3 regions of the Paenibacillus sp. FSL R5-0887 genome follow, and region 2 is predicted to be linked to each of the others. Evidence: riboswitches for the same ligand, from Rfam matches in the RefSeq annotation. Region 2 holds a riboswitch; each other region holds the start of a gene.
The links. A riboswitch is a leader RNA that binds a small molecule or an ion and turns the genes downstream of it on or off. The one in region 2 is predicted to bind cyclic di-AMP.

Region 1 (5,119 bases), on a different contig from region 2:
GTGAACAGCGAAGATTGCGGGATACCAAAACGTACCTCTTTACCTTCCATGCTGCCTTGCGAAGACTCAATCCCCAGCGCATTGATAGCTGGATTGCCTTTGGTTTCCGCATAATAATTCAATCCTAGCAGTAGTACGAACAAGGTCATCATTGCTGTGAAAATCACCCAGCCCTGACGTTTGTTCTTAGCGAACAACCCGTACATATATGGCAAAGAGGCTGGCAGCATCCACATAGAGAGAATCTCCAGAACGTTCGTAAGTGGATTAGGGTTCTCAAAAGGATGTGCTGAATTGGCTCCGAAGAAGCCGCCACCATTCGTACCTAAGTGTTTAATTGATTCCAAAGAAGCGACTGGACCGATAGCGATTTGTTGCGTCTGGCCTTCAAGTGTAGTGACCTCAAGCGATGGCTTGAGCGTTTGTGGCACATGCAATCCTACCAGCACCAATGAAACTAGCAGAGCTAATGGAATGAATACACGAATATGTGCTTTTACGAAGTCCTCGAAAAAGTTCCCGACTGATTTCTGTCCTGTAATCCCTCTGACAAAAGCAACCGCAACAGAAAATCCGCTCGCTGCAGACGTGAACATCATCATCGTGATGACTGCCATTTGTGAAAAATACGATAGTCCCGTCTCCCCGCTATAATGCTGCAGGTTCGTATTGGTCATAAAGCTGATCACCGTATTGAATGAAAGCGTCTGTTCCATATCGGCAATTCCATTCGGGTTCAGCGGCAATCCCCGCTGTAATCTCAGAAAAATATAACTGAAAGCAACCAGTACGATATTAGTTAAAACAAAGCTGAGTGCATACTTCTTCCAGGACATTCCGTCCCGTTTTTTCAGGCCGATCAGCTTATAAATACCTTTCTCTGTGCCTGCAAACCAGCGATCCGTACGATTCGGTTCGTTAGAAAATACATGATATAAATAAGTTCCCATCGGCTTGACCAGCAAGATGAGAATTACAATTACGACGACTATTTGCAAAATGCCCATGAATGCCCCTCCTTAAAATTTCTCAGGATGAATCAACGCGTAAACCAGATATATAAACAACAGTAGGGTAACAGCGATTACTAGAATCACAGCTTATCCCTCCCCGTATCCTCAACTACACCTGCGCACCAGCGCATAAAGCCATAAAATAACCCGTAAATTACAGCTAACGAAGCCACCATATACAGATCCATCATATCTTCCGCACTCCTTCCATTATCCTTGATGAGGTGATCTATCGATTAGAAAATCAGCATCACCACTATGGGAATAGATTACATAGCTCGCACCAAGTCTTTTATAGACCAATCTAGGATTTATTGAACTTGTAATCACAAAAATCGGCTGTGTCGTCCAGGTACGGCACATCTGAATATAGCGGCAGCAAAGCGGAAAGCTGCTCTCAAACAGATATACCCTGCCTACCGGGAACGATGGGCGAAACCAAGTGCTCTGATGGCGGGTATCCACAAGAATAACCTGCTCAATCCCGAGCTCCTCAAGTAAAGCTTTCTCAGCCACATTGTTGGTTAATCCCGCCATCTTAATACCCCTGAACTTCAGAAGTTTAATGAAATGTTCTCCCGCCTTTGTAGGCGCACATACAAGCACATATTCATTCTGATCCGTCATCTTTTTTTCTCCTCCTGCTCATTTACAACAAGGAGGCAACGAAAATCTCCGAAAGGATGTTGACCTATCGTCATTTTCGGGCACAACCTAAAGCTCGGTTGTGTCACGTCATTAGACGCTGCCTTACAAATACCGCTAATGATGAATTTAGCGACCTCTTAGGGGAGGCCTCCATAAATGCTTTGCTTCTAAGAGCACAGCAAAAAGCCACAAAGGATCTCCTCTGTGGCTCGCTAGCGGTCACATTGCACTCATCCTCTCTCCATACGCTTACGAGGTTAGCTGTCGGATTCGGGCGGTGAGAGTCGCCCTACCTGTATAGATGCGAGCTCACTCACACCCTCTACAGGATTCACCCCATAATCGGCTTCCGACTCTCACATCGGCTGCCGATTGTTGGTTCCCCCGCTTTCCTTATCGGAAATTAAGCGGATCAAATATTCGATTGTCGTTGAAACAGGAGTAATCATACTCTTATGCACGAAGACTTGTAAAACCTGAATGATGCCAAAATAATGCAAATTAAAAACTATTTTCCCATTAGATAGCGCTTACTTGATATCTAATCTCTCTATATCTCTTGTTTACTCGAGTTTGGAGCGTTTAATCGCTATCTATAACCCATGTGATTTTATTCACCTTTTTAGAGCGAAAATACTGCAAATTCCCATTATAGGTAGAAACGCAAGAAGCTGAGGCTGAACGAGAAAGAGGCGCGATAACACGCCATAAATACCTATTTACCTCGTTTTTCAGTCGTAGTCGGCAGGATATGGTTAAAATTGCTCTAAAAGAACATTTTCCGTTTTTTACAGAAAATCTTGAAAAGAGTATGATTCGGGTTGAATCCAATTCATGAAAAACAATCAACGCTGAGTTCCTGCATTGCAGGGAACGGGGGAACCATCAGGCCACCTGGCCTACTTGGGGTGAATCCAAAGGAGACTGCATAAGTCTCAATAGGTAGGGCGACTCTCACCGTCCGAATCCGACAGCTAACCTCGTAAGCGTAAAGAGAGAGACCCTTGATCCGCCACGCTTTGGCCCAGGTATATCTGCCTGTAATCCAAAACCGCAGCAGAGGTCCTCCTCTTGCTGCGGTTTTTGCGTTACCTGAGCTTATTAGGTGATAGCACGCTGGATGGGGTGAATGTTTTGAAGCACTATTATTTAGGGATACATCAAGGGCTGCTTGAGCCGATAAGTCTAAATTACGTTTGTTTCGGGGCCTTGTGGTTCGAAGAACATAATCACAGGTACATTGTAGGCTATGCATTTGGCCAGAACCAGATCCAAGCCCTTCGCCAGTTCAGCACACCTTCTTCTTGTAAAGACTGTTTAGACTCTAAGATTGTATATGAGATATATAAAAAAATTCGAGAACAACAGCAGCAGCAGGATTGGTCATCACACCAAAAGCTCCCGTGGTTTACAGCCTTCAAGGAGCCTTGGAAAGATGTAAGCGCCGGTTGGTATGTCTTGAGATCCCGCAGCACCTTTCCCTTACATCTATCTGTTATACGAAAAGAGAAGTTCCGACTATGGCTAGAGCATACCGCAGTCTGTGAGAATAAAATGGAAATGCTCGCTTGTGTAGAAAAGGCTAGTGTCACTCATCATGTAGACTTAAAGCTTTTGGAAATCTAAGGAGGAACCCTACTATGGACCAGCGCAGACTATCCCGCATTGAAGTATTTGTATTGGATGAACCCGAGCCTATTCACTATGGAATGGAAGGGGCTGAAGGCTGCCGTTATGGTATTCTGAAGCTCACCTGTAAGGGAGGCTGCAGTTGGGGGGCTTGTCTGATCTCTGCCAACACCAAAAATTTCGATCTCATTAAATGGAGTTCTTTTTTACGGGCTATCTGTCATTGCCGTCTTGAGGAAGCGCTGGATAAGGTCCGTCGCGAAGGTTCAGATTGGGAGCAGGTTAAGCTTGAGCTAGTTCAGGGTGCTTTGCAGGATTTAAAGGCCAAGCTCCAGGGTAAATCCTTGGCAGGGCATATTCAGCAAGGGCGTCTGTACAGTGTTGCAGCAGGGGGGAGCAATTCCAGAAGTGAACGGCTCTACTACAAACCTTCCAAAGCTTTATCCAGTGCCTCCCAGCAGAAACACAGTTGCCCGGAACCAGACACCGCCGATCTCATCAATAAATCCATCTCTTACTTTTCTATATTATAGATTCAAGCAAATCTCTCAATCTGAAAGGATCGTGTTCACCATGCCTGACCCCTTACCTCCCGAGTCCACCTACAGTACTAAATTTGCAGAGTGTGTTCAAAAGTATACTAATGAAGTCTACGTACTTAGTTCCATGTTGTTAGAACAATCTAATGAGGCAGACAAGATTACTATCCGCACCTTCACAGAGCTTCATAAAATATATCGTCAGGATGATTTCGATCCTCAGTTATTCTCTATCCACGCTTACCGCACTTGTATTCGCCAGTGTGCTGATTCTTTTGCCCGGCGCTCGCTTCTATCGGCTAAGGCATTACCTTGGGAGGAACAGCTTGTGAAGGTCATGTGGTACGGTCTAAAGCTGCCTCTTTCTCAAATAAGCATTATTCTGCAAAAAAGTGTTCCCGCACTGAAAACACAGCTTAGAGCTGTACGGGAGCAGATGACCACCCAAACGGATATACTAACGAGCGCAAATCTTTCTATAATTTAGTCACTGACTAGAATTCAGACAATCTTTAAGCGCATGAAGCATCTAACGGACTCAGGAGCCTTTAATTGAAGCTTTTCCACAAATATGGCCGGCGTTCGGACTCCAGTAGAAATCCCGAGCGATGAACGTCTTGGATCGTCTTAAAGCAAGCCCTAATCATCTTCCACCAAGGCTTACGGACCCAGATGACGTTACTTACACGTTTATCGCCTTTTGAGCATAGTATCGGACTCCAGTGCAACTATTTGGTTAAAAGAGCTACTAATTCACCATTTTTCATGCCAATAGCGACTATAGTGTCCGATATCTTGCTAAATCTCGATGATTGTTGCATTTAAGTGCTGCTGGGTCCGTTAGCTATATCAGCTCGTATACAAAGAGATTGCCAACTCAAAAACGGGGATATCCCAACAACCATAAATGGTTGTTAGGATACCCCCGAAAATTCAGTTCCTACTATTACACTTTACTCTTACGCGCCTTACCGTACATCCACAATCCTGCCAACATCCCCACTATAGCAACACCAGTCAATACGCCTTGAACGAAATCCATAAAAGTGGAGCCATCCGGAAGCATTCTACTAACCGTAGCCAGCGATACCGAACTCATTAAAAGCATAATGGTATATTGTTCGCTTGTAGACATCATTAGCACTCCTTAAAAGTTATATGAGGTCTTCTTAGATCTTGTAAGCTTTCATTGCTTTTCTGATTTCTTTAATACTTGGGCGTTTGCCGTACATCAGTACGCCGGTACGATAGATCTTGGCTGCCAGCCATCCGAAGATGAAGGTAGTCACA
Region 2 (5,119 bases):
TATGATATATTTTAATCGAGAATGATTATCATTATTGGTGGTCGTTACATATAATAGGGAGGCAATAAGATATGAACAAGGTACGACAGTCCTTCGCTGTGGTATGTGTACTATTTTTGCTGAGTACATTGCTACTAGCGTGCGGAAACTCAAAGGAACAATCCTCTGCCAATAGTACGGCAAACGCAACCGGGAACTCTTCCGCTGCAACCGCAGTACCTTCAGCAGAACCCTCAGATAGCAGTACAGATGAAGCAGCAGCGACTACTCGTTCCTATACAGATTACATAGGGCATACTGTAGAGATTCCGGTGAATCCGCAGCGAATTATCTATTCTGGAGAAACTTATGGCGATTTGCTCGCACTTGGTGTGCAAGCGGTAGGTTATCCTCTTTCTATGGGTGAAGGCCAGGTTTTTGAAGATCAATTACAAGGTGTGGAGGATGTAGGCTTCCCTATCAATCTGGAAAAAACATTGGAGCTTCAGCCTGACCTGATCATCTATGCGGGCACAGATGAAGCTGATTTCGAGCAGCTCTCCAAAATTGCACCCACTATAATATTTGATACCTTTGCCCCACTCCAGGAACGTATGCTGGACATTGGTGGAATTGTTGGGAAAACGACTGAAGCAGAAGCATGGCTTGCACAGTATAAAACCGCTGAAGAGAACATGTGGAAGCAATTGAAATCCACAGGCATGAAAGAGGGCGAAACGGCTGCGGTCTTCACTTATTATCCAGGAGACAGACTGTTTATAATGGCAGCAACCGGACTTTCACAGGTACTCTATGGGGAGAATGGCTTCAAGGCAACTCCAGCTATTCAGAAGATCCTTGATGAAGGTAAAGGGTTCCAGGAAGTATCCATGGAAGTCCTGAAAGAATATGCCGGAGACCGGATATTCCTCTTGACTCCAGTGGCAGAAGAAGCAAAACAATCCACAGAGAATCTATTAAAGAGCCCTATCTGGAAGAGCCTTCCTGCCGTCAAGAACGGATATGTCTATACACAAGACATCATGAAGACTTCAAGTGATGCGACAACAAGAGAATGGCTGCTTGGGGAAATTCCACAGCTATTGAATATGAAATAACCTTCTGTGATGAAGAGTTTAACACAAGGCTGATAAAAAACTGTAAGAAGCATGTCAACAGCTGTTGATATGCTTCTTTTTTTTATATACAATGAATTCATTGATAATCATTCTCACCAAATGAACGGAGGCTGAACCCATGCTGCATACATCATCGTCCTGCCCCCCACTCCACTCTCTGCTATTTCAGCTAAACGAGGCCGAACTGATGATTCAAGCTGCCGATTCAAGCTCTATAACGCGTACAACCCAGGACTATACCCTTCTCATATTTACTGGAGGGAACGGACAATTGAACCTCGATGATCAAAGCGTGATGCTAAGTACGGATAAATGTTATCTACTATCTCCTGGAATCTCCTATAGTACGGACAACCAGGAGCTGACGTTGTATTATTACCTCATCACCTTTACAGCAATTTATACAACCGAGCATCCTAAACGATATTCTGGAGAGCTGCTTTCCGGCAGACGGGAGTTAATTGTGCACCCGTTCACCAAGGTAATCCGACTAGTCGAAGACCTGCTCATGAACAGGAATAACACCGATGATGTACAACAATTCAAGCGACAATTAAAATTCCAAGAATTGCTGCTGCTACTTTTTGAGCATAATTACCCTTCCAAACACCTGCCAAGTCCTACGGAATCCGTAGAAAAGACCATAACATTCATTCAGGAGCATTATACAGAGAGTATCACCGTGAAGCAGTTAGCTGAACTGGCGGGAATATCAATCTGGCAATATACACCGATCTTTCAGCAGCTTACGGGTAAAAAGCCGCTTGAATACCTGACGGATCTGCGCATTAATCATTCCAAACGATTCCTGCAGGAATCGACTGAACCACTGCGGGAAATCGCCAGACTGGTCGGCTTCTCGGACGAATACTATTTCAGCCGCCGCTTTCGGCAAAAAACCGGAGTTACACCCGGACAATATGCACATCAGCAAAGTCGTAAGCTTACCGTCAAGGATTGGACGGGTCATGAGGTGGAGATTCCAGAGCGAGCGAAACGTATTGTCTATCATGGCGAAACACTTGGCGACCTTCTCGCGTTAGGCGTAAAGCCTATCGGTGGAGATGAAGCGTTCGCCCGGAACAGCGTCTATAAACATCGGCTTAAGAAGCTCGCCAACGTCGGGTTTCCACTGGACCCGCAGTTGACCGCTTCCCTAAACCCAGATTTGATCATTTTGGCAAATAGTGATGAAAGAGCCTACAGAGCAGTTTCTGGTATCGCTCCGACACTCACCTTTGATTCATTTGCGCCTCTCGACAACCGAATGCGGACATTAGGCAGTTGGCTAGGTAAACAGCGCGAAGCCGAAGCATGGCTGGAGTCATTCACAATCAAAAACGCTGCCATGTGGCAGCAGCTTTACACGACAACCCTTCAAGTTGGAGAAACCGCCTCTGCTTTGGTCTATGATCATGGAGATCATCTATATGCTATGGGAATGTCCGGATTCTCCACTGCGCTTTATGCCCCATGTGGTTTACAACCGACCGAAGAGATCCAGGCCATATTGGACGAAGAGTTAGGGTTCGCCGAAGTTGATCCAACGCGACTGCCTGCCTACGCCGGAGATCATATCTTCATGCTCATTCCGGAACGCAAAGACTCGCGAGCTGCGATGGAACGATTACTAGACAGTTCACTTTGGAACAGTCTCCCGGCAGTACGTCAGGAACATGTTTATCTGCTCGACGGAAGCAAATGGAACTCTAGTGATGCGTTAACCCGGGAGAAGCTGCTAACGCTGTTGCCTAAACTACTCGGCGGAAGTAGCGCTAACAATTGAAAGTGAATCTAGGATTCTCTTTTGACTTTTCAAAACTTGATAGGGTATACTTTATCTACGCTTAATTTCCAACTTTTACAGTTGAAAAGCGGGGGAACCAGTTAATTGGGGCGAATCATTGAGCATTAGAATGTAGGGTACCATCTTACCCGAGTCCGTCAGCTAACCTCGTCAGCAGTGGATGGGTCTGCTTTTCATGTTATTTACATAACCAGAGACCCTTGCTAAGGGTCTCTTTTTGTGCTTTTTTGGACCCTGCTGGCAGTAGATTGGCCTTTGACACTAAGGCTCCCTCATTTCTCACACTACGAGACAAAGGAGAGATGTACGTGCAAAAGGTAAAGTACTTCACGGATATTAACAAAATAGCTATGTTGTCTGAGCTGGAAAAAGAGAATCTGAAAGAAATTACGGACAAATTTGTTTTTCGTGTAAATGACTACTATCTGTCTTTAATTAACTGGGATGATCCAAATGATCCCATCCGTAAGCTGGTTATTCCTAACGAAGGTGAACTGCTGGAATATGGGCGCTGGGACGCCTCCGATGAGGACACGAATTATGTGGTACCTGGTTGTCAGCACAAGTATAGAACAACTGCACTGCTGATTGTATCCGAGGTCTGCGGGGCTTATTGCCGCTACTGTTTCCGTAAGCGTCTGTTCCGAAATGACGTGAAAGAGGCGATGGCTGATGTCTCTCCGGGCTTGGAGTATATCGCAAAGAATCCGGAGATTAACAACGTACTTCTTACGGGCGGGGACAGTTTAATTCTCTCCACACCGAAGCTAAGATCCATTATTGAAAATCTAAGAAGCATTGAGCATGTTAAGATCATTAGACTAGGTTCCAAAATTCCCGTATTTAATCCGATGCGGATCTCTGAAGACGAAGAGCTGCTGGAGCTGATTCGTACTTACTCTACCGAAGACAAACGAATCTATGTTATGGCGCACATCAATCATCCTCGTGAAATCACACCTGAAGCCAAAAAAGCATTTAAAGCTCTCCACAACGCAGGGGCAATTGTCGTAAATCAGACCCCCATCCTCAAAGGCATCAACGATGATCCCGTTATTTTAGGGGAACTACTGGACCGGCTTTCATGGGCTGGCGTTACACCCTACTACTTCTTTGTGAACCGGCCCGTAGCCGGAAACCGAGATTTCGTATTACCGCTCGAGCAAGTCTATCAAATTGTAGAAGAAGCCAAAGCCAGAACCTCAGGACTTGGCAAAAGAGTACGCTTATCCATGAGCCACACCTCAGGAAAAATAGAAATTCTCGCCATTGATAACGGAAAAGCCTATCTCAAATACCATCAATCCAGAGATCAGGAATACGGAAAATTTATGATTCTAGATTGTCCAAAGGACGCCGAATGGTTCGATGACCTGCCTGGGAATGAGCAATATTGGACCCCACCTGTGAAAAAAAACGATGCTATTATTTCTGTTAATGATTTATCAGGCGAGCCTGCGGATTTAATCTGTAAATAGATTTAATCGACTCTGTCATAGGATATTTCTTCATCGCCAACAACAAAACTCCTCCCTCCCAAAATTAGCCCGAAAAAATCTATGATATAATCACGCTGTAACACGAAATGGACTAATGGGTGGGAATGCACACATGAAATTGGAACGATTGATTTCTATGATCTACAAGCTATTGAACCACGAAGTTTTATCTGCCTCCAAGCTGGCTGAAGAGTTTCAGGTTTCCCAGCGAACAATCTATAGGGATATCGATGTGATTTGTGCCGCTGGCATCCCGGTCGTATCGTATCAGGGTACTAAAGGTGGATATGGCATAATGGACGGATATAAAATGGATAAAAGCCTGCTCCGTTCGTATGATGTCACTTCTCTGATTACTGTACTTAACAGTCTTTCTTCCGTTTTTGAAGATGAGCATACGCAAGGAACCATTGAACGGCTGCAAACGATTGGAACGGAGCCACAGACCTCTAGTCTCGCGGTGGATCTTGAAACCCGGCGTACGGATCCTGACGCACTTCCTCTTTTACGTGCGGCTATATCGGAACGAAATGTTGTCCGTTTTGATTACATCAGTGTAAAAAATGAACGTACAACCCGTGAAATGGAACCAGTAAAGCTTCATTTTAAATATAGCAACTGGTACATCTATGGTTATTGCCGGACACGGCAGGACTATCGGGAGTTCCGACTTTCCCGGATGCTGAATTTGTTCC
Region 3 (5,119 bases), 3.4 Mb from region 2:
AGGCGGGTGAGGTTTATCGAGTGATCCCTGATTTTGGCGGGTTTGTGGTCAAAGCAGATTCAGAAAATCGACCTGGACCATTCACTTACGGGCGTGACCATGCCGATGGCGCTAATATGCTGGGAGAAGCACTGGAGCCGTTTGGCGGAATCGTGATTTGGCGTTGTTTCGTATATAACTGCAAGCAGGATTGGCGTGACCGTAAGACAGATCGGGCCAGAGCAGCGTATGATCATTTCAAACCATTGGATGGCCGATTTAATGATAATGTAGTGCTGCAAATCAAGAACGGACCGATGGATTTTCAAGTTAGAGAACCGGTATCTCCGCTGTTTGGCGCACTGGAACATACCAATCATCTGATGGAGTTTCAGATTGCTCAAGAATATACAGGGCAGCAGCGGCATCTCTGTTATCTCGTTCCACAGTGGAAAGAAGTCCTTGATTTCAATACTTATGCCAAAGGGCAAACTACGCTTGTGAAACATATTGTGGACGGATCGGTGTGGGGAAATAAGTATAATGGTGTGGCTGCTGTAACTAATGTCGGGGATGACATGAACTGGACGGGGCATGGGTTAGCTCAAGCCAATCTGTATGGATATGGAAGATTAATTTGGAATCCGGAGCTGACGGCAAAAGAAATAGCTGAGGAATGGATTCGCCTTACCTTTGGCACTGATAAAGGTCTAGTGGCTGCTATTCGCGGGATGTTAATGGACTCATGGAGGATTTACGAATCTTACACAGCTCCATTAGGTGTGGGCTGGATGGTTAATCCGGATCATCATTATGGGCCGAATGTGGATGGATATGAATACGCCAAGTGGGGAACGTACCATTATGCGGATCATAAGGGCATTGGTGTGGATCGTTCAGTCAAATCGGGAACGGGGTATAGCGGACAGTATATGGGTCTTAACGCATCAAATTATGAGAATCTAGCGTCTTGTCCAGAAGAGCTGCTGCTGTTCTTCCATCATGTTCCATACACGCATGTTCTGCAATCGGGGCAAACGGTTATACAACATATCTACGATACTCATTTCGAGGGGGCAGAGCAGGCTGCACAGCTTCTAGCAACATGGGAATCACTTGAAGGCAGCATGGAGAGTGGATTGTATGTGCAAGTGAAGCAACGTCTTGAAGAGCAAGCAGAGCATGCGCAGGAATGGAGAGATCGGATCAATACGTATTTTTACCGCAAGAGCGGAATTGAGGATCTTAAAGGCAGAAAGATTTATTAGATTTCGATTCGAGGGATGATGATAGTGAGCCTCACGATTAGAGCGATTTTGAAAGATTTAATGGGAACTGTGGAACAGGTAGAAGGGACTGTGGATATTCTGAACCCAGGGGAACCGGAAACTGAAGTCACAGGGATTATTACGGCCTTCTCTGCCACACAAAATATTGTGGAGCAAGCAATAGCGTTAGGAGCCAATTTGCTGATCACGCATGAAGGTGTATTTTATAGCCATCATGCAGCGAGCGAGTGGTTAGAAGGTGATCCGGTTTATCATGCGAAAAAAAGTCTGATCGAACATTCCCCAATAGCTATTTTTCGTTATCATGATTATTGGCATCGGCAAGAGCCGGATGGGATTATGATGGGCTTGCTGCGAGAGCTGGATTGGTCAGACTATGTGGAAGAGCAGCAAGCGGCTGCTACGATTCTCACTATTCCTGCTATGACTGTAATGGAAGCTGCTCAGTATATTAAAAGTAAGCTAGGCATCTCTTATGTACGCGCTGCTGGTGACCTGTCTCTGTCCTGCAAACGCGTAGGGATATTAGTAGGTTACAGAGGAGGCGGGATGATGGCTATTCCGCTTTTTAATGATCACAATCTTGATTTAATTATCGCTGGAGAGGGACCAGAGTGGGAGACTCCGGAATATGTGCGGGATGCAGGGCACCAAGGCAGATCTAAAGCGCTCATCATGTTAGGTCATGCGGAGAGTGAAGCGCCGGGGATGAAATATTTAGCTGAAATCTTAGCAGACAAATATCCCATGCTTCCTACCCGGTTCATTGCTGAACAACCCATCTATCAGATGGTTTAATCTGGGGAAATTAAGAGTACGGAATAAATAAACATATTATGGAGAAAATGAAGGGAAACAGGTCACTGAGAAAGGAGTGTTTCAATGGAAATTCCTTTGGAGGCTGATGAAGTATTAAGTCGGATCAAAAAGCTGCAAAGCGACGGAAGCTCGATCAGTAAAAAACAAGTAAAGCAAAGCGACCCAGAGCTTATGAGAAGTGCGCTGTTCTTTTTTCCAAGCTGGGAGCATGCATTGAAAAACGCCGATCTTTTGTAGCCATAGTATTGTAAAAGGAAGCTAAGTGGACAGGGGGAGATCTCTGATTCTGCTTAGCTTTTTTCTTTTTTATGAAATCATTCGTGCTGTTCATGTGAAATAATATTAACAAGCTTGCCAAACGGATCGGGGACATAGAAACGACGAACACCCCAAGGTACAGAAACTGGCCCAATATTGGTATTGAAGATTGTCGTTTCTTATTAAATAGGAAAGTACTGGTGAATCACCCCCTTTTTCGCTTGCTTCAGAGCAGTTTTTCTAAAGAAAACGAGTAAACAAGAGCAAAAGAAAGAGAAAATGAAGAGTATGCTTAATATGAAATGAAAAGCATTGCTTTCAACATTATTTTGACCAGAGCCCTCCTTTACAAGAAAACCTTACAAGAGTATGATTCATCTCAGAACTGAGAATTATCTTAAATTTACAATTACATAAGCAATCCGCTTAATTTCCGTTTCTGGAAAGCGGGGGAACCAACAACTGGCAGCCGATGTGAGAGTCGGCACTGGTTATGGGGTGAATCCTGTTCCGGGTGCATAATATGCATCCCTGCAGGTAGGGCAACTCTCACTGCCCGAATCCGACAGCTAACCTCGTAAGCGTATGGAGAGAGGATGAATGGCGTGTTTAGTGATGAATAGCCACAGAGAATCCCTCTGTGGTTTTTTGCTGCGTTTTTAAGCAGATATAGTCGTAGAATTTATTATGAAAGAGGTGTTACCTTTGCCTATCGCTAAACTGAACGGAACTTCGCTCTATTATGAAATCAATGGAACTGGCACTCCGGTTGTGTTTATCCATGGACATGGATTAACACACAGTATGTTCAAACCACAGCTGGAGTATTTTTCCGATAAATATAAAGTGATTTTGTGCGATTTACGGGGGAATGGCAAGTCTGGTAAACTGCTGGAGGCCCCACATGAGATTATTGAGACGCAATGTCTGGATCTGATTATGCTGTTGAATGACCTAGGTATCCGTGAAGCAGTTTTTGTAGGAATCGCCTATGGTGGCTTAGTCGTTCAGCATATTGCCAAACAATATCCTGAGCGTGTAAAAGCCATTGTGGTCGCGGATAGCTTTTGTAGGACTCACGGATCAACAATAGTAGGGAAAATACAAACTATGGCAGCATATTGCAGTTTACTAATGTATTATCTCCCAAGCGAGCTGGTGTTGCCTTCGATTCGGATGATGTACCGAGAGCGCTGGAGTCTGGCCTACAATGAGATTAGAAGAGGACTGCTGGACAAACGCCCCCGGGAGTTATATCGGCAAAGGCTGGCTACGAGCCATGTTGATTACACCAGATGTTTAAAGGCTTTTAAACGTCCTGCATTATGTATTGTGGGGGACTTTAATGAATTTGGAGTGAATTGTATGAAGGAAATGGTGTCTCAGCTGCCGCAGGCGCAGTTGGCGATTATTCCGAACGCATTAGATCCAAGTAATCTGTGCCAGCCGGAGCAATTCAATGCGATTCTTCAGCGTTTCTTAGAGAAGCAGCAGGGCAGTCAGCAGATTAGCTGATCTATAGGGAGACCTTCACAAGCGAAGCGTTTAAGTGAGAAAATAGGCGTCCCATAGCCAGGGCGGAATGAGCTGGCTATGGGTCGTCTTTCTGGGAAGAACTTTAGGGGAATTCTCCCTAAAATGAAGGAGATTATGGCTCCTAGAACGTAGATTAGGGAAATCCTCCCTAATAATAGGATGTTTTTAGCCATAAATGGGTATTTGCATGAATTTTTAGGGAGGAATTCCCTAAAAACCTCATTTTAAAGCGATTATCGATGAACATTAGGGAGAATTTCCCTAATATAATGGATATCTAACTAAAGGCTGGCTCATCCGTAGTGAAATCTACGAATGAGCCAGCCTTTGGTTATTTTACTAACCGATGGATGTTGAACATTTACAAGCATATTGTACCTAGAACGCCACTTAATGTCCCTACCCTACCACAGCACCAAATATAGCTCACCAGACGTGGGAAAGAACAATAGACTCTAAATAGTTATAGAAGGAGGCGTAGTAAGCAACGCATCTGCTACTCTTGCATTTTGTACAATGCGATCTACTCGTGTAAGATTAAGATAATTCATACTAAAGGAGCTGAGTCATGATGTCTCAAGCTGAAACTATAAAACTGACTTCATTATCTTCAAAAGGGGGCTGCGGCTGCAAAATCGGTCCCGCCGATCTCATGCAGGTTATTCGTAGTCTGCCACCAACTGTTCCTAACCCGGATCTACTTGTAGGTCTTGATACTAGTGATGATGCAGGGGTGTATCGTTTAAGTGATGAATTAGCGTTAGTGCAAACTGTTGATTTTTTCACGCCGATCGTGGATGATCCCTATTCATTTGGTCAAATTGCAGCAGCCAATGCATTAAGCGATATTTATGCGATGGGTGGAAAGCCGCTTACGGTGCTTAATATTGTGGCCTTTCCTATTTCTGTTTTAGATAAAAGCATTCTCGGTGACATTTTGCGCGGTGCAGCGGATAAAGTACAGGAAGCAGGAGCTACTCTTGTGGGCGGACATTCCATCGACGATAAAGAGCCCAAATTCGGATTGGCCGTTACGGGCCTTGTGCATCCTGACAAAGTAAGAACGAATGCGGGCGCCAAGGTGGGAGACAAGCTGATTCTAACGAAGCCTATCGGTGTGGGGATCTTAACAACTTCCATTAAAAAGGATCAGCTATCTCCTGAAGAAACCACACGCCTTACGACAGTAATGTCTACTTTGAATAAAAAAGCGGCTGAAATCATGGAGCCTTATGATG

Region 1: it holds a riboswitch for cyclic di-AMP, as region 2 does, so the genes downstream of both, MKY14_RS24740 (hypothetical protein) here and MKY14_RS01920 (KamA family radical SAM protein) in region 2, are expected to answer to the same signal.
Region 3: it holds a riboswitch for cyclic di-AMP, as region 2 does, so the genes downstream of both, MKY14_RS17210 (alpha/beta fold hydrolase) here and MKY14_RS01920 (KamA family radical SAM protein) in region 2, are expected to answer to the same signal.

The regions. Positions count from the first base shown of each region.
Region 1 covers NZ_JBBOCE010000002.1:1,548,862-1,553,980, forward strand. Annotated here, with positions in the region: gene kdpA (potassium-transporting ATPase subunit KdpA) at 1-1,007, opposite strand, end outside; gene kdpF (K(+)-transporting ATPase subunit F) at 1,020-1,097, opposite strand; gene MKY14_RS24740 (hypothetical protein) at 1,224-1,640, opposite strand; cyclic di-AMP (ydaO/yuaA leader) riboswitch at 1,892-2,081, opposite strand; cyclic di-AMP (ydaO/yuaA leader) riboswitch at 2,501-2,664, shown strand; gene MKY14_RS24745 (hypothetical protein) at 2,733-3,287, shown strand; gene MKY14_RS24750 (hypothetical protein) at 3,302-3,823, shown strand; gene MKY14_RS24755 (hypothetical protein) at 3,864-4,316, shown strand; gene MKY14_RS24760 (hypothetical protein) at 4,776-4,967, opposite strand; gene MKY14_RS24765 (ABC transporter permease) at 4,999-5,119, opposite strand, start outside.
Region 2 covers NZ_JBBOCE010000001.1:439,193-444,311, reverse strand. Annotated here, with positions in the region: gene MKY14_RS01930 (ABC transporter substrate-binding protein) at 72-1,097, shown strand; gene MKY14_RS01925 (AraC family transcriptional regulator) at 1,237-2,904, shown strand; cyclic di-AMP (ydaO/yuaA leader) riboswitch at 2,953-3,096, shown strand; gene MKY14_RS01920 (KamA family radical SAM protein) at 3,228-4,403, shown strand; gene MKY14_RS01915 (helix-turn-helix transcriptional regulator) at 4,537-5,119, shown strand, end outside.
Region 3 covers NZ_JBBOCE010000001.1:3,860,846-3,865,964, reverse strand. Annotated here, with positions in the region: gene MKY14_RS17230 (alpha-glucuronidase family glycosyl hydrolase) at 1-1,247, shown strand, start outside; gene MKY14_RS17225 (Nif3-like dinuclear metal center hexameric protein) at 1,272-2,066, shown strand; gene MKY14_RS17220 (hypothetical protein) at 2,151-2,324, shown strand; partial or broken gene MKY14_RS17215 (glyoxalase) at 2,402-2,512, opposite strand; cyclic di-AMP (ydaO/yuaA leader) riboswitch at 2,759-2,945, shown strand; gene MKY14_RS17210 (alpha/beta fold hydrolase) at 3,051-3,860, shown strand; gene selD (selenide, water dikinase SelD) at 4,453-5,119, shown strand, end outside.